Regions from separate parts of the Caulobacter sp. 10L414 genome, predicted to be linked through region 2. Evidence: riboswitches for the same ligand, from Rfam matches in the RefSeq annotation. Region 2 holds a riboswitch; the other holds the start of a gene.
What was found. A riboswitch is a leader RNA that binds a small molecule or an ion and turns the genes downstream of it on or off. The one in region 2 is predicted to bind cobalamin.
Positions count from the first base shown of each region.

Region 1: it holds a riboswitch for cobalamin, as region 2 does, so the genes downstream of both, metE (5-methyltetrahydropteroyltriglutamate--homocysteine S-methyltransferase) here and AC1DCG_RS12275 (TonB-dependent receptor plug domain-containing protein) in region 2, are expected to answer to the same signal.

Region 1 covers NZ_JBFTJR010000073.1:9,086-19,022, forward strand. The annotation lists gene AC1DCG_RS21985 (heme lyase CcmF/NrfE family subunit) at 1-1,056, opposite strand, end outside; gene ccmE (cytochrome c maturation protein CcmE) at 1,053-1,547, opposite strand; gene ccmI (c-type cytochrome biogenesis protein CcmI) at 1,544-2,671, opposite strand; gene AC1DCG_RS22000 (hypothetical protein) at 3,038-4,369, opposite strand; gene AC1DCG_RS22005 (sensor histidine kinase) at 4,544-5,938, opposite strand; gene AC1DCG_RS22010 (response regulator transcription factor) at 5,955-6,632, opposite strand; gene AC1DCG_RS22015 (PepSY domain-containing protein) at 6,650-6,967, opposite strand; cobalamin riboswitch at 7,125-7,339, shown strand; gene metE (5-methyltetrahydropteroyltriglutamate--homocysteine S-methyltransferase) at 7,453-9,801, shown strand.
Region 2 covers NZ_JBFTJR010000025.1:43,809-53,745, reverse strand. The annotation lists gene AC1DCG_RS12295 (DUF1190 domain-containing protein) at 1-232, shown strand, start outside; gene AC1DCG_RS12290 (hypothetical protein) at 292-432, shown strand; gene AC1DCG_RS12285 (response regulator) at 417-773, opposite strand; gene cobU (bifunctional adenosylcobinamide kinase/adenosylcobinamide-phosphate guanylyltransferase) at 894-1,409, opposite strand; cobalamin riboswitch at 1,450-1,650, shown strand; gene AC1DCG_RS12275 (TonB-dependent receptor plug domain-containing protein) at 1,759-3,669, shown strand; gene cobD (threonine-phosphate decarboxylase CobD) at 3,669-4,655, shown strand; gene cobO (cob(I)yrinic acid a,c-diamide adenosyltransferase) at 4,652-5,254, shown strand; gene AC1DCG_RS12260 (ABC transporter substrate-binding protein) at 5,251-6,108, shown strand; gene AC1DCG_RS12255 (FecCD family ABC transporter permease) at 6,105-7,091, shown strand; gene AC1DCG_RS12250 (ABC transporter ATP-binding protein) at 7,088-7,885, shown strand; gene cbiB (adenosylcobinamide-phosphate synthase CbiB) at 7,878-8,834, shown strand; gene cobT (nicotinate-nucleotide--dimethylbenzimidazole phosphoribosyltransferase) at 8,831-9,856, shown strand; gene cobS (adenosylcobinamide-GDP ribazoletransferase) at 9,853-9,937, shown strand, end outside.

The DNA.
Region 1 (9,937 bases), on a different contig from region 2:
TACGATCGCGCTCTCGCGGCTGACCGGCGCGAACAGGCCGCCGGCGTTCAGGCTGGGCGCGCGGATGGCGAACATCAGGAAGCCGAAGCCCGCGGCGATCCCCATGATGGTGAGCAGCAGCACCCCGCGCGTCGGGTCGACCGCGAAGGCGTGCACGCTGGTCAGCACGCCCGAGCGCACCAGGAACGCGCCCAGCATCGAGAAGCCGAAGGCCGCCAGGGCCAGGAACACCGTCCAGCCCGGCAGGGCGCCGCGCTTTTCCAGCACGATGGCCGAGTGCAGCAGGGCCGCGCCGATCAGCCAGGGCATGAAGCTGGCGTTCTCGACGGGATCCCAGAACCACCAGCCGCCCCAGCCCAGCTCGTAATAGGCCCAGAAGGCGCCCAGGGTGATGCCGATGGTCAGCAGGCTCCAGGCGGCCAGGGTCCAGGGCCGCACCCAGCGCGCGAAGGCCGCATCGACCTTGCCCTCGATCAGGGCGGCGACCGCGAACGAGAACACCACCGAGAAACCCACATAGCCGGCGTAGAGGAACGGCGGGTGCACGGCCAGCGCCCAGTCCTGCAGCAGCGGATTGAGCGAGCGGCCCTCCACCGGCGGGTCGGCCAGGCGGGTCAGCGGGTTCGAGGCGAAGACGGTGTAGGCCAGGAACAGCACGCCCAGGGCGCCCTGCACGGCCACGGCCCAGGCCCGCAGGCGCGGCGGCAGGCGCTCGCCGAACACCGCCACGGCCGCGCCATAGCCGGTCAGAACCAGGCACCACAGCAGCATCGAGCCCTCGTGGCTGCCCCAGGCGCCGGCCACCTTGTAGAGCAGCGGCTTGGCGGTGTGCGAGTTGGCGGCCACGTTGGCCACCGAGAAATCCGAGCCCACGAAGGCGTAGATCAGGGCCGCGAAGGCGCAGGCCAGCGCCGCGAAGGCGCCCAGCGCCGCGCCGCGTCCCGCGCCGGCCAGCACGCCCGAACGCCGCCACGCCCCGGCGGCGGAAAGACCCGTCTGGGCGACCGACAGGGCCAGGGCCAGAACCAGCGCGAAGGCGCCGAACTCGACGATCATCTGGCGGTCTTCTCCGCACCATAGGACGGCGGCGGGGCGCCTTCGCCGCGCCACTCGCCTTGCTCCTTGATGGCTTTCGCCACCTCGCGCGGCATGTAGCGCTCGTCGTGCTTGGCCAGCACCTGCTTGGCGACGAACACGCCGCCCTCGTCGAAGGCGCCGGTGGCGACGATCCCCTGCCCCTCGCGGAACAGGTCGGGCAGGTCGCCCTGGTAGCGCACCTGGCTGGTCGCCTTCTGATCGGCGACGACGAACTCCACCAGGCCGTCGGGATGCTTGACCACGCTGCCCGCCTGCACCAGGCCGCCGAGCTGCACCTTGCGGCCGGCCGGCACCTTGGCCTCCTGGGCCTGGGCGGGGGTGTAGAACAGCGAGATCGAGTCCCGCATGCCGTATAGCGCCAGGCCCACCGCCAGCGCGGCCACCGGCGCGATCGCCAAAAGGATGGTCAGGCGCCGGCGCGCCTTGCGGGACTTGGGAAGCAGGCTCATCGGGCGTTGGACCTGGGGGCGCTCGGGTTCTGGGGAGCCGTGTCGGCGGCCTGGCGCAGGGCGGCCAGCACCCGAGGCTGGTCCTTGAAGCGCTCGGAGGCGTCCTTCAGGGCCGCGTCGCGGCTCGCGACATCGCCCAGCACGGCGTAGGCCCGCACCAGGCGCACCCAGCCCTCGGGATCGTCGGGCGCGGCGGCCAGGCGCTGGGCCAGGCCCTCGACCATGCCCTGGATCATCTCGGGGGTGACCTCGCCGGCGGCGGCCTGCTGTTGGGCGACAGCGTCGACCAGGCGCCCGGCCTTGGCGGTGCGGTCGATCTCGGCGGCCAGCACCGGCCGGCGCGGATCCTCGGCCGGCAGATCCGCCAGCACGGCGCGCCAGGCCGACAGGCCCGTCTCGACCCGGCCGTCGGCGATGTCGCCCTTGGCCAGGTGATAGCGGGCCGACAGATTTTTCGGGTCGCGCTTCAGCGCCTCGGTGAAGGCCGTGCGGGCGTCGGCGCCCACCTGGCCCTCCTCGCTGGTGACGAAGGCCTCGCCGAGCGCGGTCCACAGCTCGGCCCGCTGCGGGGCCAGGCGCACGGCCTTGCGCAGGGCCTCGGCCGAGCCGACGGCGTCGCCGCTCGCCATGCGGGCGATCGCCAGGTTGCGCTGGAGCTCGACATTGTTCGGCTCGGTCCTGGCGACGTGCTCGAGGATCGCCACGATGCGCGGCGGATCCAGCAGGGCCGCGTCCCCGGCCCGCCACTCGGCCACCCGCTTCTCGAACGGCTGGTCGGGCGCGCCCGGCGCCCCGACGGCGACATAGAGACCCAGCGCCAGCAGCGGAGCGACGGCCGCGGCGGCCACCACCACGCGACGGGGGCCCAGCCCCTCCTTGGGCCAGGCCGCGCCCTGGTCGGCGGCGGCCAGCAGGCGACGGGCCGCCTCGGCGCGGGCGGCCTTCAGCTCGCCCTGCGCCAGCAGGCCCCGTTCGGCCAGTTCGTCGATCTCCGACAACTGGCGGCGATGCACGGCCAGTGCAGGATCGTCCCCGGCGGACGCAAGACCACGCGCCGCGCCCCGCAGCACCAGGGCGGCGACGGCGGCGGACAGACCCGCGGCTGCGATCCAGAAACCGATCATGAGACCGCTGTTAGCCGGAGAAGCGGCCGCCCGTCAGTGAAAAAACGCTCTTAAGGAAGCAGATTGAGCGAGCGGTCGAGGGATCGCCCACCCCTAGGGTTCGTACCCGGTTGCAAGCTCCAAGAGATTTGTCATCCCGGCCGAAGGAGCGCGTCAGCGGTCCGTAGAGCCGGGATCTCCAACGTCTGCAGCTTCGGAACGGTGGGAGATCCCGGCGCTCCGCTTCGCTACGGCCGGGATGACAGGATCATAAGCGATTGAGAATGCTCGATCATGGGCGGGTCGATCGAGTCCAGACCCTGACCGTCAGCGCCCGCCTTCGCGGGCATGCACGAGGATGGGGCCGTCCTGAAAAACTCTATGGACCTACGCCGCCATCGCCGCGACGGCGCGGCGACGGACGATCTCGGCGGTCTTCTCGTCGCGGGTATGGACGATGTAGCCGGCGGCGATGTCGAGATAGGCCCGGGCGATCTGGGGGTCGCCGCCCTCGGCCGTGCGGGCCACGTGCAGACAGTCCTCGATGTACTGATCCAGGCGCTGGTTCAGCTTTTCCAGGGCCTTGGTCCGCGTCGCGCCATAGCCGGCCTGGGCCGCGCAGGGACGCAGGTCCTCGATGAAGGCCAGCGCCGCCGCGGCGCGCCGCACCAGCGTCTCGTCCGGAGCCGCGTCCAGCTTGGGCACGCCCTTGCCGCCGCCCATCTTGCCCATCATCGAGATCGGCCGCGACGGCAGGGCCAGGGCCAGCTCCTTGTCGGCCGCGTTCATCCGCGTCTCGGCCGCCTGGGCCGCCGACTGCTTGAACTTGGCCAGACGCTTGCCCCACGGGCCGTCCTTGGCCACGTCGACGGCCTGCTCGAACTCGGTCAGCTGGTTGGCGATGCGCTGGGCGCTGGCGGCGGCCTCGCGCCCGGCGCCGGCGCCGCCGGAAAGGTCGAAGCCGCGCACCTGCTCGATGCTGGCCTCGATATCGGCCAGCATGCGCTCGCCGAAGGCCTTGACCTCGGACGAGGCCAGATAGCGGTCGTTGGGACGGTCCATCACCGCCGAGATCACCCGCAGGATCCGCCAGGGCTCGGGCAGGTGGGCGGCCAGCATCTCGAACATCCGCGGGCCGGCGTCGCTGCTGATGGCGCAGGCGTCGCGATAGGCCAGGCGCGCCGAGGCCGCCCGCTCGCCGTTCATCCGGCTGACCCACTCCGACAGCCGCGGCAGCGCGTTGCGGACGATCACCGACAGATCCAGATAGTCGGCCAGTTCCGCCGCGTCGCAGATCTGGCCCACCGCCTCGAACTCGGGCCGGGTCGGCTGGCGCAGGCCGCGCGCGGCGATCTTGCACAGCTGGTTGAAGACGTCGGGCGCGCCGTTGTCGAGGTCCCAGGGATTGCAGCGCGCCGCGCCCTCGGCGACCTGGCGCGGGGCCTCGGCCTTCAGGGCGATCCACAGCAGGGCCAGCGCCCGGCGCGGAAACTGCGGCAGGTCGGCCCCGCGCGGCTGGCACAGCGGCGCGATCGGCGAAAGGATGGTGTTGCGGACGTAGCGGTCGGCCGTCTCGTCCTCGACGATGGCCCGCACGGTGGCCAGCGCTCCGCCCGTGGCGTTGGCCAGGGCCAGCTCCAGACTGCGCAGAGCCGCATCGGGCGCGGTCTCGACCAGCGTCCTGATGATCTGCAGTTTTTGCGCGGCGAGTGCGGCCATGGATCTCCGCCGGGAACTGGGGGGTGTCCTGGCAGCGTCAACCATGTTGCGGACGAGGTTAAAACTTTCCGAAACCGCTGCTTTTTCAACGCAGGAAGGCCGGACGAATGGTCGCGGGGCCGCAAACTCCACCTGTGCGACAGCGCGCTCGCCGAAAGATGGCGCCCGGTAGCGTTAACCCTCGGCCCGCGGCAGCGACAGCACCACCCTAAGGCCGCCCAGGGGCGAATCGTCCAGCCGCACCGAACCGCCATAGGCCCGGGCCAGTTCGTCGACGATCGACAGGCCAAGGCCCGTGCCCGGCGTGTGCTCGTCCATCCGCTGGCCGCGCTTGAGCGCATCGGCCCGCTGCTCGGGCGGAATGCCCGGACCATCGTCGTCGACGATCAGCAGCATCTTGCCCTCGCCGTCGGCCTTGGCCTCGGCGCGGATCTTGGCCTTCGACCACTTGCCGGCGTTTTCCATGACGTTGCCGGCCAGTTCCATGAAGTCCTGCCGCTCGCCCTGGAAGCACAGGTCCTCGGGGCAGCGCCAGTCGATCTCCACGCCCCGGCCGTCGGACTTGTCCTGGAAGATGCGCTCCAGCGTCACGGCCAGTTCGTCGAGGATCGGCTCCACCGGCGTGCGCTCGCCGCTGGTCTGCGAGCGCGCCGCCGCCCGCGCCCGGCGCAGGTGGTGGTCGACCTGCTCGCGCATGGTCTGGGCCTGGCGCTCGACGACGTCGGCCAGCGACCCGCCCTGCTGGCTGGCCTCGGTCAGCATCACCGACAGCGGCGTCTTCAGCGCATGGGCCAGGTTGCCCACGTGGGTGCGCTGGCGCTCGACCACTTCCTGGTTGTGGGCCAGGAGGCCGTTCAGTTCGCCGGCCAGCGGCTCCAGCTCCACCGGATAGGGTCCGGCCAGCCGCTCGGCCTTGCCGCGCCGCACGTCGGCGATCTCGCGGCGCAGGCGGAAGATCGGCTGCAGGCCGAACCGCACCTGCACGACGATGGCCAGGATCAGGCCCGCGCCCAGCAGCAGCAGGGCGAAGATCGTGATCCGGCCGAAACGGTCGGCGTCGGCGTCGATCGGCGAGCGGTCCTCGGCGGCGATGAACACCACCGGATCGGGATAGTTGGGCAGGCGCGCCAGGATCGCCGCCGCCCGCAGCGGCTTGTCCTGCGGGCCGTGCATGTCGAAGTACTGGGTCTTGCCCGGGTCGGCGGTCAGCCGGTCGACCTGGGCCGTCGACAGCATCAGGTCGCTGTCGAACAGCGAACGCGAGCGCTCGACGGCCTTCAGCGCGCCGTTCTTCTGGGCGAAGATCGTCCAGTAGCGGCCCGAATAGGCCCGGGTGGCGCGGATGTCGGTCAGGAACGGCGCCTTCAGCACCCCGTCCTCCACCGCCGAGCCGGCGTAGAGGTCGTCGGTCAGCACCGCCAGCGACTGGTCGAACCGGCGGATGGCCGCGTCGCGGAACTGGGCGGTCAGGAAGGCCCCGGCCGCCAGCAGCACGATCAGCGTCCAGATGGCCGCCAGCAGCACCAGCCGCCGGACGAGCGAGCGCTTGCGGAAGTCGAGCAGCATCAGGCGCCGCCGCGCGGGATCACCCGGCCGTCTCGCCTTCCAGCGGGGTCAGCCGGTAGCCCAGGCCGCGCACCGTCTCGATGCGGTCGGCGCCCAGCTTCTTGCGCAGGCGGCCGATGAACACCTCGATGGTGTTGCTGTCGCGGTCGAAGTCCTGGTCGTACAGGTGCTCGACCAGCTCGGTGCGGCCGATCACCCGGCCCTGGTGCATCATCATGTAGTGCAGCAGGCGGTATTCCAGCGAGGTCAGGCGCAGCGGCTCGCCGTTGACGCTGGCCCGCGCCGCGCGCGGATCCAGGCGCAGGCCGCCGCAGGTCAGGCTGGGCGCGGCGTGGCCGGCCGAGCGCCGCAGCAGCGCCCGCAGGCGCGCCAGCAGTTCCTCGGTGTGGAAGGGCTTGGTCAGGTAGTCGTCGGCGCCCGCGTCGAAGCCGGCGACCTTGTCGCTCCAGTCGCCGCGCGCGGTCAGGATCAACACCGGCGTGGCGATGTTGCCGCGCCGCCAGCGCTCCAGCACCGACACCCCGTCCACCTTGGGCAAACCCAGGTCGAGRACGACCGCGTCGTAGGGCTCGGTCTCGCCCAGGAACTGGGCCTCCTCGCCGTCGGCGGCGTGGTCGACGGCGTAGCCGGCGTCGGCCAGGGCCAGCTTCAGCTGGCGCGACAGATCGGGTTCGTCTTCGACGAGCAGGATGCGCATGTTAACCTAGGAACTCCTTAGCCCCCGCTGAGGATCTGGCCGCTCTCGGCGTCGACGATGAAGTCGATGCGTCGGCCGTCGGTCGTCGCCCAGCGGATGCGATAGTTGCGCCCCTCCAGGCCCGCGTCGAGCAGGCGACCGGGGGTGCGGCGCGCGATGCGGTCGATGACCACGCTCAGCGGCACCAGCCGGCCCGACTGAACGCCGCCGCGCGCCTGGTCCTGCCGGGCCCGCCAGTCGGCGCCCAGGGAGTCAGGGCCGCGCTGGGCCAGAGCCGCGCCCGGGAGGGCGGCGACGATGGCGGCTGCGGCGAGTATGGCTCGGATCGGCTTCATGGCGTCCGGTTTAGCCGCATGCGGCTGAATGGAGACTGAACGCGGGGTTTATGAACGGTGTGCGACGTCCTGTCACGGGCCAAGGCCACGCTCCGGCGCAATCGGAGATCACATAAAGATATCTTTATGTCCTTATTGACAAAGCACGCGACCCCGGGCTTGATAAGGGGGTCGTGGTCTGCGGGCGTTTCGCGCCCAAAGCTAAGAGGGAAGCCGGTGTAAAACCGGCGCTGCCCCCGCAACTGTAAGCGGCGAGCGGCCGTCCGATACGTGTCACTGGCGCCCCGAACTCGATTCGGTGGGGCGCCGGGAAGGCCAGGACGGCGGCGTTGACCCGCGAGCCAGGAGACCTGCCTCGACAGATAACGTCCTCCGGCGGGGTGCCCGGTCTGGTCGCGTGTTCAGGCGCGGGTCGGCCAGCCCGTTCGCGCGCCCGCGCCTGCGTCCCGTCCAGCCTCCGTCACCATCGAGACAGAGGCTTAGAAATGACCGTCACCGTCGCCGCCCTCGGCTTTCCCCGCATCGGCCCCCAGCGCCGCCTGAAGACCGCACTCGAAGCCCACTGGGCCGGACGCCTCGGCGCCGCCGAGCTGCAGCGCGAGGCCGCCACGCTGCGCGCCCTGGCCTGGCGCCGCCAGGCCCACCTTGGCGTCGACCACGTGCCCAGCAACGACTTCTCGCTCTATGACCACGTGCTCGACACCGCCGTCATGGTCGGCGCGATCCCGGCCGCCTACGGCTGGACCGGCGGCCCCGTGGACCTGCCGCTCTACTTCGCCATGGCGCGCGGAACCCAGGGTCGTCAGGTCTGCGACCACGGCTGCGCTCACGAGACCGCCGCCACCGGCCTGCCGGCGCTCGAGATGACCAAGTGGTTCGACACCAACTACCACTATCTCGCGCCCGAACTGTCGCCCGGCCAGGCCTTCGCCCTGACCTCGACCCAGGTCGTCGACGACTTCCTCGAGGCCAAGGCGCAGGGCGTCTTCACCCGCCCGGTGATCCTGGGCCCCGTCACCTTCCTCAAGCTGGCGAAAAGCAAGGACCCCAACTCGAATGGGGACTTCCAGCCGCTGTCGCTGCTTTCGGCCCTGCTGCCCGTCTACGCCGAGCTGCTGCAGCGCCTGGCCGTGGCCGGCGCTGACTGGGTGCAGATCGACGAGCCGTGCCTGGCGCTCGACCTCACCGACTTCGAGCGCGCCGAGATCCGCCGCGCCTACGGCGCCCTGACCCACGCCGCTCCGCGCATCCGCATCCTGCTGGCCGGCTATTTCGGGACCTATGGCGACAACCTCGCCACCGCCGCCAACCTGCCCGTCGACGGCCTGCACCTGGACCTGGTGCGTGCGCCGCAGGACCTCGACGCCGTCGTCGCCCTCGCCCGCGACAGCCTGGTGCTGGAACTGGGCGTCGTCGACGGCCGCAATGTCTGGCGCGCCGACCTGACGGCCATCCTTGACAGGGTCGAGCCGATCGTCGCCGCCCGCGGCCCCGACCGGGTGATCCTGGCCCCGTCCTGCTCGCTACTGCACACCCCGCTGGACCTGGCCATCGAGACCGATCTCGACCCCGAGGTCAGCCAGTGGCTGGCCTTCGCCGTGCAGAAGCTGGAAGAGCTGGCCATCCTGGCCAAGGCCCTCAACCAGGGCCGCGCCGCCGTCCGCCCCGAGCTCGACGCGGCCGCCGCCGCCGTCGCCTCGCGCAAGACCTCGCCGCGCATCCACGACGCCGCCGTCCAGGCCCGCGCCGCCGCCGTCACGGACCGCGACACGACCCGCGCCACGCCGTTCGAGCAGCGCATCGTGCTGCAGCAGGCCCGGCTCGGCCTACCGCCCCTGCCGACCACCACCATCGGCTCGTTCCCGCAGACCGCCGCCGTCCGCCAGGCCCGCGCCGCCCACGCCAAGGGCCAGCTGGCCGACGCCGACTACGCCCACTTCCTGCGCGCCGAGACCGCCCGCGCGGTGGCCTGGCAGCACGAGATCGGCCTCGACGTGCTGGTCCACGGCGAGTTCGAGCGCAACGACATGGTCCAGTACTTCGGCGAGCGGCTGAACGGTTTCGCCTTCACCAAGCACGCCTGGGTGCAGTCCTACGGCTCGCGCTGCGTGCGCCCGCCGATCCTCTACGGCGACGTCTCGCGCCCGGCGCCGATGACGGTGGAATGGTGGGCCTACGCCCAATCCCTCACCGACAAGCCGATGAAGGGCATGCTGACCGGCCCGGTCACCATCCTGCAGTGGTCGTTCGTGCGCGACGACATCCCGCGCGGGCAAACCTGCCGCCAGATCGCGCTCGCCGTCCGCGACGAGGTCGTCGACCTCGAAGCCGCCGGCGCCGCGATCATCCAGATCGACGAGGCCGCCCTGCGCGAGGGCCTGCCGCTGCGCCGCGGCGACTGGGACGCCTATCTGGCCTGGGCCGTCGAGGCCTTCCGCCTCGCCGCCAGCGGCGTGCGCGACGAGACCCAGGTCCACACCCACATGTGCTACTCGGAGTTCAACGACATCATCGCCGCCATCGGCGCCATGGACGCCGACGTCATCTCCATCGAGACCGCGCGCTCGAAGATGGAGCTGCTCGACGCCTTCGAGGCCTACGCCTACCCGGCCCAGATCGGCCCGGGCGTCTACGACATCCACGCCCCGCGCAGCCCCGGCTCGGGCGAAATGCTCGACCTGCTGGCCAAGGCCGGCGCGCGCCTGTCGCCCGCCCAGCTGTGGGTCAATCCCGACTGCGGCCTGAAGACCCGCAAATGGGAGGAAGTCGAACCGGCGCTCGCCAACATGGTCGCCGCCGCCAGGGCCGCGCGCGAGCAGCTGGTCGGGGCGTAGCCGCTACAAACCTCGTCATCCCGGAAGCCGCGCAGCGGCTATCCGGGACCCAGGGGCCGCCGCACTGCCGCCCGCCCCTGGGTCCCGGCTCTCCGCGCTACGCGCTCCGGCCGGGATGACGAACATTGAGCAAGTA
Region 2 (9,937 bases):
CATGAACAACCGCGGCTATCGCGGCGCGCCGATGTATCGCGACCGCGACGGCACATACTACAGCGGTTCGGGCTATCCGATCTCGCGCGACTACCTCTCGGGCCGCAGCCGGGTGCGCCAGGACAGCTTCGACGCGCCCTCGCGCTACGAGGCCCCGGCCCGGGTGCAGAGCCGCAGCAGCGTCATCTCGCGCGGCGGCTTCGGCGGCGGATCGCGCGGCTTCGGCGGCTGATTGGAACTGAAGACCGGTCGCCTCGCGTTGGATCCTCAAGGACCACGCGAGGCGACCGCATGACCGACAAGACCATCACCGGCGTTCCCCACCCGCGTTGGTGGCAACGCTATCCCACCCTGGCGTTCTGCGCCGCCTGGGCCGTGGGCCTGGGATTATTCGCGACCCTCGTCGCCTTCGGGCTTCAGGCCGCGGCCTGAACCGTCCCGCGCTGCAGCGTACGCACGGCCGTCAGCAGCCGCGCCGGCGTGATCGGCTTTTCCAGCCACATGTCGGGCTCGACCTGCAGCGCCCGCGGATCGCTGGCCGACACCATCAGCACCGGCACGTCGCGATCCTCGACCGCGCGCATCAGCTCGGCCCCCGTCATCCGCGGCATCGAATTGTCGGTGATCAGCAGATCGGGGGCGAAGGCGTCGAACGCGTCCAGCGCCTCGCGGCCGTCACGGCTCCACAGGACCTCGAATCCCGCGTCCTGCAACAGCATCTCGTAGACGCCGCCGAGGAGAATGTCGTCTTCCGCAATGAGGATCCGTCGCATGGCCAGCCCCAGCCCTGTCGAATGTGTGAACAGGTCTTAACCATGCCGCGACACCCGGTGTCAGCGTGCGCAATCGTCGCATTTCCCGAAGTTGAGCAACCAGAGCCCGAATCGCGCGACTCACTTCATCCGAAGGCTTAGTCCGGCCGCGACCAGATGGACGGCGTCGGCGGCCCGGGCCAGGGCCTGGTGCAGGCGGCCGGCCTCGTCGCGGAACCTGCGGGCCAAGGCGTTGTCGGGCACGACGCCCCAGCCGACCTCGTTGGAGACCAACCAAAGCTCGCCGTCGAATTCGGCGGCCGCCGCGACAAGTTCGGCGCCGGCGGACGAAACGTCGCACTCGGCCAGCATCAGGTTGGTCAGCCAGAGGGTGAGGCAATCGACGACCGCCACGGCGCCCGGCGGCAGGCCGCGCAGGGCTGCGACCAGGTCAATGGGCGCTTCCAGCGTGATCCAGGCGTCTCCTCGGTCGAGCTGATGGCGGGCGATGCGCTCCTCCATCTCGGCGTCGAAGGCCTGGGCGGTGACGACCATCACCGGCGTGACGCCGCGCGAGCGGGCCACGATCTCGGCCGCGCCCTGGGCGAAGGCGCTCTTGCCGGAACGGGCCCCGCCCAGGACCAGGGTGACTGACAACGCTGAGGCCTCCAGATTGACGGTGTGCGGCGCACCATATAGTGCAGCCAGCGCGACAGGTTCCTCCCAAAGAGGATGAAAAGGGAACTCGGGTGTGAAACCCGGGCTGCCCCCGCAACTGTAAGCGGCGAGTTCGCGCGTCACATGCCACTGGGACTGTTCTTCGGAAGAGGCCTGGGAAGGCGACGCGCAGCAACGATGACCCGCGAGCCAGGAGACCTGCCTGTCGCGGTCGTTTTTCGTCCGGCCGGGGTGCGCCGTACGATCGGGTTCTTCCCCGCATGACGACGCTGGTCCGGGCGTGTTCCTCGTGGAGCACGCTCCTTCTTGTCGCGCACGGAGGAACGACATGCGCCTTGTTTCCCTGCTGGCCCTGGCGGCCGCAGTTCCCGCCCTCGCCCTGCCCGCCTACGCCATGGCCGATGACGCCGCGGCGGTCGACCAGGTGGTCGTCACCGCCGGCCGCGAACCGGAAAAGCTGTCGGAAGTTTCGACCAGCATGACGGTGATCGACGCCGAGACCCTGAAGAAGTCGCAGGCCGTGGTGGTCTCCGACCTGCTGTCGCGCACCGCGGGCGTCACGGTCACCCGCAACGGCGGCGTCGGCGGCTCGACCCAGCTGCGCATCCGCGGCGCCGAGACCGACCAGACGGTGGTTCTGATCGACGGCGTCAAGCTGAACGATCCGTCCTCGACCGGCGGCGGCTACAACTTCGCCACCCTGCTGGCCGGCAACATCAACCGCATCGAAGTGCTGCGCGGTTCGCAGTCGACCCTGTGGGGCAGCCAGGCCATCGGCGGCGTGGTCAACATGATCACCGCCGTGCCGACCGGCCCGCTGGGCGCCACGGTCTCGGCCGAAGCCGGCTCGCGCGACACCGCCTACGGCCACGCCGCCGTCAGCACCGGCGGCGACTGGGGCGGCTTCCGCCTGGCCGGCGCCTACTACACCACCGACGGCGTCTCGGCCTTCGGCAAGTCGTACGGCGGCAAGGAGAAGGACGGCTATCGCAACGCCGCGATCAGCAGCCGCCTGGACCTGAACGTCACCGACTGGGCCGCCGTTGACCTGCGCGCCTCGTACGCCGCGACCAAGAACGAGTTCGACGGCTTCCCCGCGCCGCTGTTCGCCTTCGCCGACAGCCCCGAGTACGGCAAGACCAAGGAACTGGTCTCCTACGCCGGCGTGCGCCTGAGCGCCTTCGACGGCGCGCTGAAGAACCGCCTCGGCTACGGCTACACCCAGACCGACCGCGACAACTTCGATCCCAGCTCGTCGGTCCCCAAGACCTTCGACGCCCGCGGCACCAACAACCGCTTCGAGTACCAGGGCACCTGGACGATCAACGAGGCCCTGCGCGCCACCTTCGGGGCCGAGACCGAGCGCTCGTGGTTCCGCACCGCCTCGCCGTCGACCTTCGATCCGGCGCCCAAGCCCGACCGTCATGCGGCCAGCACCGACAGCCTGTACCTGCAGCTGCAGGCCAAGCCGCTGGCGGGCCTGGTGCTGACCGGCGGCGTGCGCCAGGAAGACCACTCGGCCTTCGGCGACGCGACCGTCTACCAGGCCGGCGCCACCTACTCGCCCAATGACGGGGTGACGGTGTTCCGCGCCAACTACGGCGAAGGCTTCAAGGCCCCGTCGCTGTACCAGCTGTACAGCATCTACGGCGACGACGGCCTGAAGCCCGAAGAGTCCGAGAGCGTCGACCTGGGCGTCGAGCACAGCGTGCTGAACGGCCGGGTGCGCGCGGGCGTGACCTGGTTCCACCGCGACATCACCAACCAGATCGACTTCGTCTCGAACAACAACCCGCCGAACTATGGCGGCTACGCCAACTTCGCCAAGACCGAGACCAGCGGCGTCGAGCTGGAAGCCACCATCGAGGTGACCTCGGCCCTGCAGTTGACCGCCAACTACACCAACATGGACGCGATCAACCGCTCGGCCACGAACAACGGCAAGCGCCTGCCGCGCCGCCCGAGCGAGACGGCCAACCTCAACGCCGACTATGACTGGTCGAACGGCCTGACCACGGGCGTTTCGGTGCAGTACGTGGGCGAGAGCTACGACAACGCCACCAACGCCCGCCGGCTGAAGAGCTACGCCCTGTTCGACCTGCGCGCGGCCTATCCGGTCAATGAGCAGTTCGAGGTGTTCGGCCGCGTCGAGAACCTCTTCGACAAGGAATACCAGACGATCTACCGCTACGGCTCGGTGGGCCGCGGCTTCTTCGCCGGCGTGCGGACGAAGTTCTGATGAGCGGCTCGCCGGCGTCCCTTTCCGGACACGGCGGCCGCCTGGCGGCGGCGCGGGCGCGTTTTCCGAACGCGCCCGCGCCGTGGCTCGATCTGTCGACGGGGATCAATCCCCGTCCCTATCCGGTTCCGCCCCAGGCCTTCGAGGACTGGGGCCGCCTGCCCGATCCGGCCGACCTTCTGAAGCTCGAAGCCGTCGCCGCGCAAGCCTTCGGCGTCGAGGATCCGGGCCGGGTCGTGGCCATGCCCGGCAGCGAGACGGCGATCCGGCTGCTGCCCAAGATCCTGCCGCGCGGCCGCGTCAGCCTGCCGCTGCCCACCTATTCCAGCCACGCCCACGCCTGGCGGCGGGTGGGTTCGGAGGTCGTGGCCGATCCGGCCGAAGCCGACGTCTGCGTGGTCGTGAACCCCAACAATCCCGACGGCCGCAGCCTGGCGCCCGAGGCGGTGCTGGCGCTGGGCCAGCGCGGCGCGATCGTCGACGAGGCCTTCGTCGAGTGCGAGCCGGCGCTGTCGGTCGCAAGGTTCGCAGGCTCGCCCGGCCACGAGCGGCTGGTCGTGCTGCGCTCGTTCGGCAAGTTCTACGGCCTGGCCGGCCTGCGGCTGGGCTTCGTCATCGCCCGCCCGGCCCTGGCGCGCCGCCTGCGCGACACGCTGGGCGAATGGCCCCTCTCCGCCCCGGCCCTGGCCGCGGGCCTGGCGGCCTATCCCAACGCCGCCTGGGCCGACGCCGCGCGCGCCAGCCTGGCCGACGACGCCGCCCGCCTGGACGCCCTGCTGGCGGGCGCCGGGTTCGAGATCGTCGGCGGAACCAGCCTGTTCCGGCTAGCGCGCGCGACCGACGCCCCGGCCCGTTTCGAGACCCTGGCCCGGTCGGGGATCCTCACCCGCCCCTTCGACCACGACGCCGGCCTGCTACGCTTCGGCCTGCCCGGATTCGACGCCGACTGGGCGCGCCTGGCCGCCGCCCTGGAGACTTCGCGATGACCGACGAGAACACCCTGCACGCCGAGGCCATGCGCGCGCTGAAGGCCGAGCGCGAAGAGCTGATGAAGAGCAAGACGCTCGAGAAGGGCCTGCTGCTGGTCCACACGGGCGACGGCAAGGGCAAGTCCTCGGCCGGTTTCGGCATGGTCGCCCGCTCGCTGGGCTGGGGCATGCAGGTGGGCGTGGTGCAGTTCATCAAGGGCAAGTGGAAGACCGGCGAGCGCCTGTTCTTCAGCCGCTTTCCTGACCAGGTGCGCTATCGCGTGATGGGCGAAGGCTTCACCTGGGACACCCAGGACCGCGAGCGCGACATCGCCGCCGCCAAGGCCGCCTGGGAGGAGTCCAAGGCGATGATCGCCGATCCGGCCCTGGACTTCGTGCTGCTGGACGAGATCAACATCGCCCTGCGCTACGACTATCTCGACATCGACGAGGTCGTCGCGGTGCTGAAGGCCCGCCCCAACGACAAGCACGTCTGCCTGACCGGCCGCAACGCCAAGCCGCAGCTCTTGGAGATCGCCGACCTGGTCACCGAGATGACCCTGGTCAAGCATCCCTTCGAGCAAGGCTTCAAGGCCCAGCGCGGGGTCGAGTTTTGAACGGCCTGAACCGCCGCACGGCGCTGACCGCGGGCCTGGCGGTCGGGCTCGGCGCAAGCGCGGCTCGGGCGGCGACGCGCAAGCCGCGCCTCGTCTCGCTCAATCCCTGCCTCGACGGCGTGCTGGTCGAGGTGGCCGACCGCGACCAGATCGCGGCGCTGAGCCACTACGCCCGCGACCCGCAGCAATCGAGCATAGCCGAGCGCGCCAAGAGCTATCCGATCACTTACGAGAGCGCCGAGGAGGTGATCGCGCTGCGGCCCGACATCGTGCTGAGCGCGGCCCATTCCTCGCCGGCCACGCGAGCGGCGCTGAAACGGCTGGGCGTGCGGGCCGAGCTCTTCAAGGTGCCCAACAGCTGGGCCGAGAACCAGGCCGACATCCGCCGCATCGCCGACGCCGCCGGCCATCCGGACCGCGGCGAGGCCCTGATCGCCCGCATCGACCGGGCGCTGGCCGCCTCGGCCCCGCCGCCGGGCTCGCGCCCGCTGGAGGCATTGGTGTTCCAGCCCAACGGCTTCGCGGCCGGCGAAGGGACGCTGGTCGACGAGATGATGAAGCGCGCCGGCTTCACCAATGTCGCCAGCCGCTATGGCCTGAAGAAGTGGGGAAATGTCTCGCTCGAAAGGCTCCTGGCCGATCCGCCGCAGGTGCTGCTGGCCGGCCAGGCGCGACCCGATGCGCCGACCTGGGCCGAGCGGATGCTCAGCCACCCCGCCCTCGCCAAGGTGAGCCATCGCATGACCCGAGCCACCTTCCCCGAACGGCTGCTCTATTGCGGCGGCCCGACCCTGATCGACACCGCCGCCACCCTGGCGGCCGCTCGCCGCCAAGTGCTGAAAGCCCGCGCATGAGCCATTCCCGCCGTTCCTGGCTGCTGATCGGCGGCCTGCTCGTGGCCATAGCCGTCCTCTTCGGCCTGTCGCTGATGAGCGGCCGGGTCTGGGCGCCGTGGAGCGCCTGGATCGACCGCGCCGATCCGCGCTGGGCGATCATCTTCGAACTGCGCCTGCCGCGCACCGTGCTGGCCGTGGCCATCGGCGCGGCGCTGGGCATGTCGGGCGCGGCCATGCAGGGCTACACCCGCAATCCGCTGGCCGATCCGGGCGTGCTGGGCGTGTCGTCCATGGCCGCCCTGGGCGCGGTGATGAGCCTCTATCTGGGCCTGGCCTTCACCGCGACCTGGCTGCTGCCGGCCTGCGCCATCCTGGGCGCGGGCTTCGGCGTCGTCCTGATGCTGGCCCTGGCCGGGACCACCGGCGGCACGGTGACCTTCCTGCTGGCCGGCGTGATCCTCAACACAGTGGCCAGCGCCGGCGTGGCCCTGGCCCTGTCGCTGGCCCCGAACCCGTGGGCGGCGCAGGAAATCATCAGCTGGCTGCTGGGTTCGCTGGCCGACCGCAGCGTCGACGAGGTGCGGCTGGCCGCGCCGCTGATCATCGTGGGCCTGGCCATCCTGCTGACCCTGCGCAAGTCGCTGGACGCCCTGACCCTGGGCGAGACCGGCGCTACGGCCCTGGGCGTCAACCTGTCGGCCGTCCGGGTGATCCTGGCCGTCGGCGTGGGGATCGCCTCGGGCGCCAGCGTGGCCGTGACGGGCCTGATCGGCTTTGTCGGCCTGATCGCACCACACCTGGTGCGTCCCCTCGTCGGGCACCGCCCCGGCGCCCTGCTCATTCCCTCGGCCCTGGCCGGCTCGGCCCTGGTGCTGGCGGCCGACATCGTGGTGCGCCTGACGCCCTCGGCCGCCGAGATGCGGCTGGGCGTAGCCAGCGCCGCCGTCGGCGGGCCGTTCTTCCTGGCCCTCCTGATCTCCATGCGCCGGAGGCTCGCATGACCGCCCCCCTTCTCTCCGGCTCCACGCTTTCCGCCGAAAACCTGACCGTCTCGCTGGGCGGCCGCGCCGTGCTGCACGGCGTATCCGCCGAGTTCAGGGCCGGCGAGGTCACGGCCGTCGTCGGTCCCAACGGCGCGGGCAAGTCGACCCTGCTGGCGTGCCTGGCCGGCCTGCGCAAGCCCGACACCGGCGGCGTCAGCCTGGCCGGCGCGCCGCTGAGCGCCCTGTCGCACCGCGATCGCGCCCGCAAGATCGGCTTCCTGCCGCAGACGCCGGAAGTGGCCTGGGCCGTCGATGTCGAGACCCTGGTGGGCCTTGGCCGTACGCCCCACAGCGGCATGCGCGGGCTGTCGGAAGCCGATCGCGCGGCCGTGGCCCGGGCGCTCGAGCGCACTGACCTGCAGGGCCTAGCCCGCCGCGAGGTCAAGAGCCTGTCGGGCGGCGAGCGCGGCCGGGCCCTGTTCGCCCGGGTGCTGGCCGGCGAGCCGAGCTGGCTGCTGGCCGACGAACCGCTGGCCGGGCTTGATCCCGGCCACCAGCTGGACGCCGTGGACCTGATGCGCGGTTTCGCCGCCCAGGCCGGCCAGGGCGTGGTCATGACCCTGCACGACCTGGCCATCGCCGCGCGGCTGGCCGACCGGGTGCTGGTGCTGGTCGACGGCCGACTGATCGCCGACGGTCCGCCGCGCGAGGCCTTGACGCCCGACGTGCTGGCCCGCGCCTATGGAGTCACGGCAAGAGTGGTCGAGGGGCAGTCCGGCCCCCTGATCGAACTTGTGGGACGCCATGGCTGAACCCCTGCTGCTCGCGCCTCCGCTGGCCCTGCTGATCGAGGCGCTGGTCGGCTATCCGCAAGGGCTGCACAAGGCCCTGCCGCATCCGGTGACCTGGATCGGCAAGGCGATCGAGGCGATGGAGCGGCGGTGGAACCGGCCTGAAAGCTCCGAGATCCGCCGCAAGGAGCTGGGCGTCGTCACGGTGGCGATCCTCATAGGCGCCGCGATCCTGATCGGCAGTCTTCTGGAGGCGGCGTTCGACAGCGGCCTGCTGGCCACCTTGGCCGTGGCGCTGCTGGCGACACTGGGGCTCGCGCAGCGCAGCCTGCATCAGCACGTGATGGCGGTGCTGGATCCGCTGGAGGCCGGCGACCTGCCCGCCGCGCGCGAGGCGGTGAGCCTGATCGTCGGGCGCGACGTCGACGACCTTGATCTGCACGGCGTGACCGCCGCGGCGCTGGAGAGCCTGGCCGAAAGCTTCAACGACGGCGTGGTGGCCCCGGCCTCGTGGCTGACCCTGTTCGGCCTGCCGGGCCTCTTCGCCTACAAGGCGGTGAACACCGCCGACAGCCAGATCGGCCACATGGAGCCGCGCTGGCGATCGTTCGGCTGGGCGGCGGCCAAGACCGACGACGTGATGAACTGGGTTCCCGCGCGACTGGCCGGCGGCCTGATCTGCGTGGCGGCCGGCTGGAAGGGCTGGGCGACCATGCGGCGCGACGCCAGGAAGCACGCCTCGCCCAACGCCGGCTGGCCCGAGGCGGCCATGGCCGGCGCGCTGGGCGTCAAGCTGGGCGGCCCGGCCCGCTACGACGGCGAGACCACCCAGCGCCCGAGCTTCGGCGACGGCCGCGCGCCGGACCTGACCGACCTGCGACGGGGCCTGCGGATCTATCGCCGGGCCTGCGCCCTCTTGTGGCTGCTGGTGACGCTGCTGTGCCTGGGCGGCTGGAGACTGACCCAATGACCTTCACCCCGCCCCCCATCGCCGCCGTCGACCGGGCGCTGGAGGCCCGGCTGCGCGCGAAACTGGACGGCAAGGCCAAGCCGCCGGGGTCGCTTGGCCGCATCGAGGACCTGGCCGTGCGCCTGGGCCTGATCGCGGACGGCCTTGCCCCCCGCGCCGATCGCACGACCCTGCTGGTGTTCGCCGGCGACCACGGCCTGACACAGGAGGGCGTCTCCAGCTATCCGTCGAGCGTGACGGTGGCGATGGTCGGCCTGTTCCTGTCGGGCCGGTCCAGCGTCAACGCGTTCGCCAAGGCGACGGACGTGACGGTCAAGGTGGTCGACGCCGGCGTGGCCGCCGACCTGCCGGGCCACCCCGACCTGATCGACGCCAAGGTGCGCCTGGGCGCCCGTAACGCCGCCCGCGAGGCGGCCCTGACGCCGCAGGAGACCCATCTGGCCCTGACGCGGGGGATCGAGATCGCCGGCCAGGCCCTCGACACCGCCGACGTGCTGGCCATCGGCGAGATGGGCATCGGCAACAGCTCGGCCGCCGCCCTCGTCATGCATCGCCTGGCGCCGGCGCCGCTGGAGGCGTGCGTGGGCCAGGGCACCGGCCACGACGCCGAGGGCCTGGCCCGCAAGGCCGCCGTCATCGCCCGCGCCGCCGCCCGCAGCGACGCCGAGGATCCGTTCTCGGTGCTGGCCGAGTTTGGCGGCTGCGAGATCGCCATGATGGCCGGCGCGGTGCTGGGCGCGGCCGCGCGGCGACGCCCGGTGCTGGTCGACGGTTTCATCGCCACCGCCGCCGCCCTGGCGGCCGTGCGCCTGGCGCCCGAGGCGATGGACTACTGCGTCTTCGCCCACGGTTCGGCCGAGAAGGGCCACGGCGCGATGCTGGCCGCTCTGGGCGCCGAACCGCTCCTGGACCTTGGCCTGCGACTGGGCGAAGGCACCGGCGCGGTGCTGGCCGCCCCGCTGCTGGCGGCGGCCGCGAACCTGCTCACCGAGGTGGCCGACCTGGCCGACGTGCTGGGATGATCGGCCGGCAGGTCCAGCTGCTGCTCTGCGCGGTGCAGTTCCTGACGCGCCTGCCGACCCCGCCGCTGGGCGGGTTCGAAC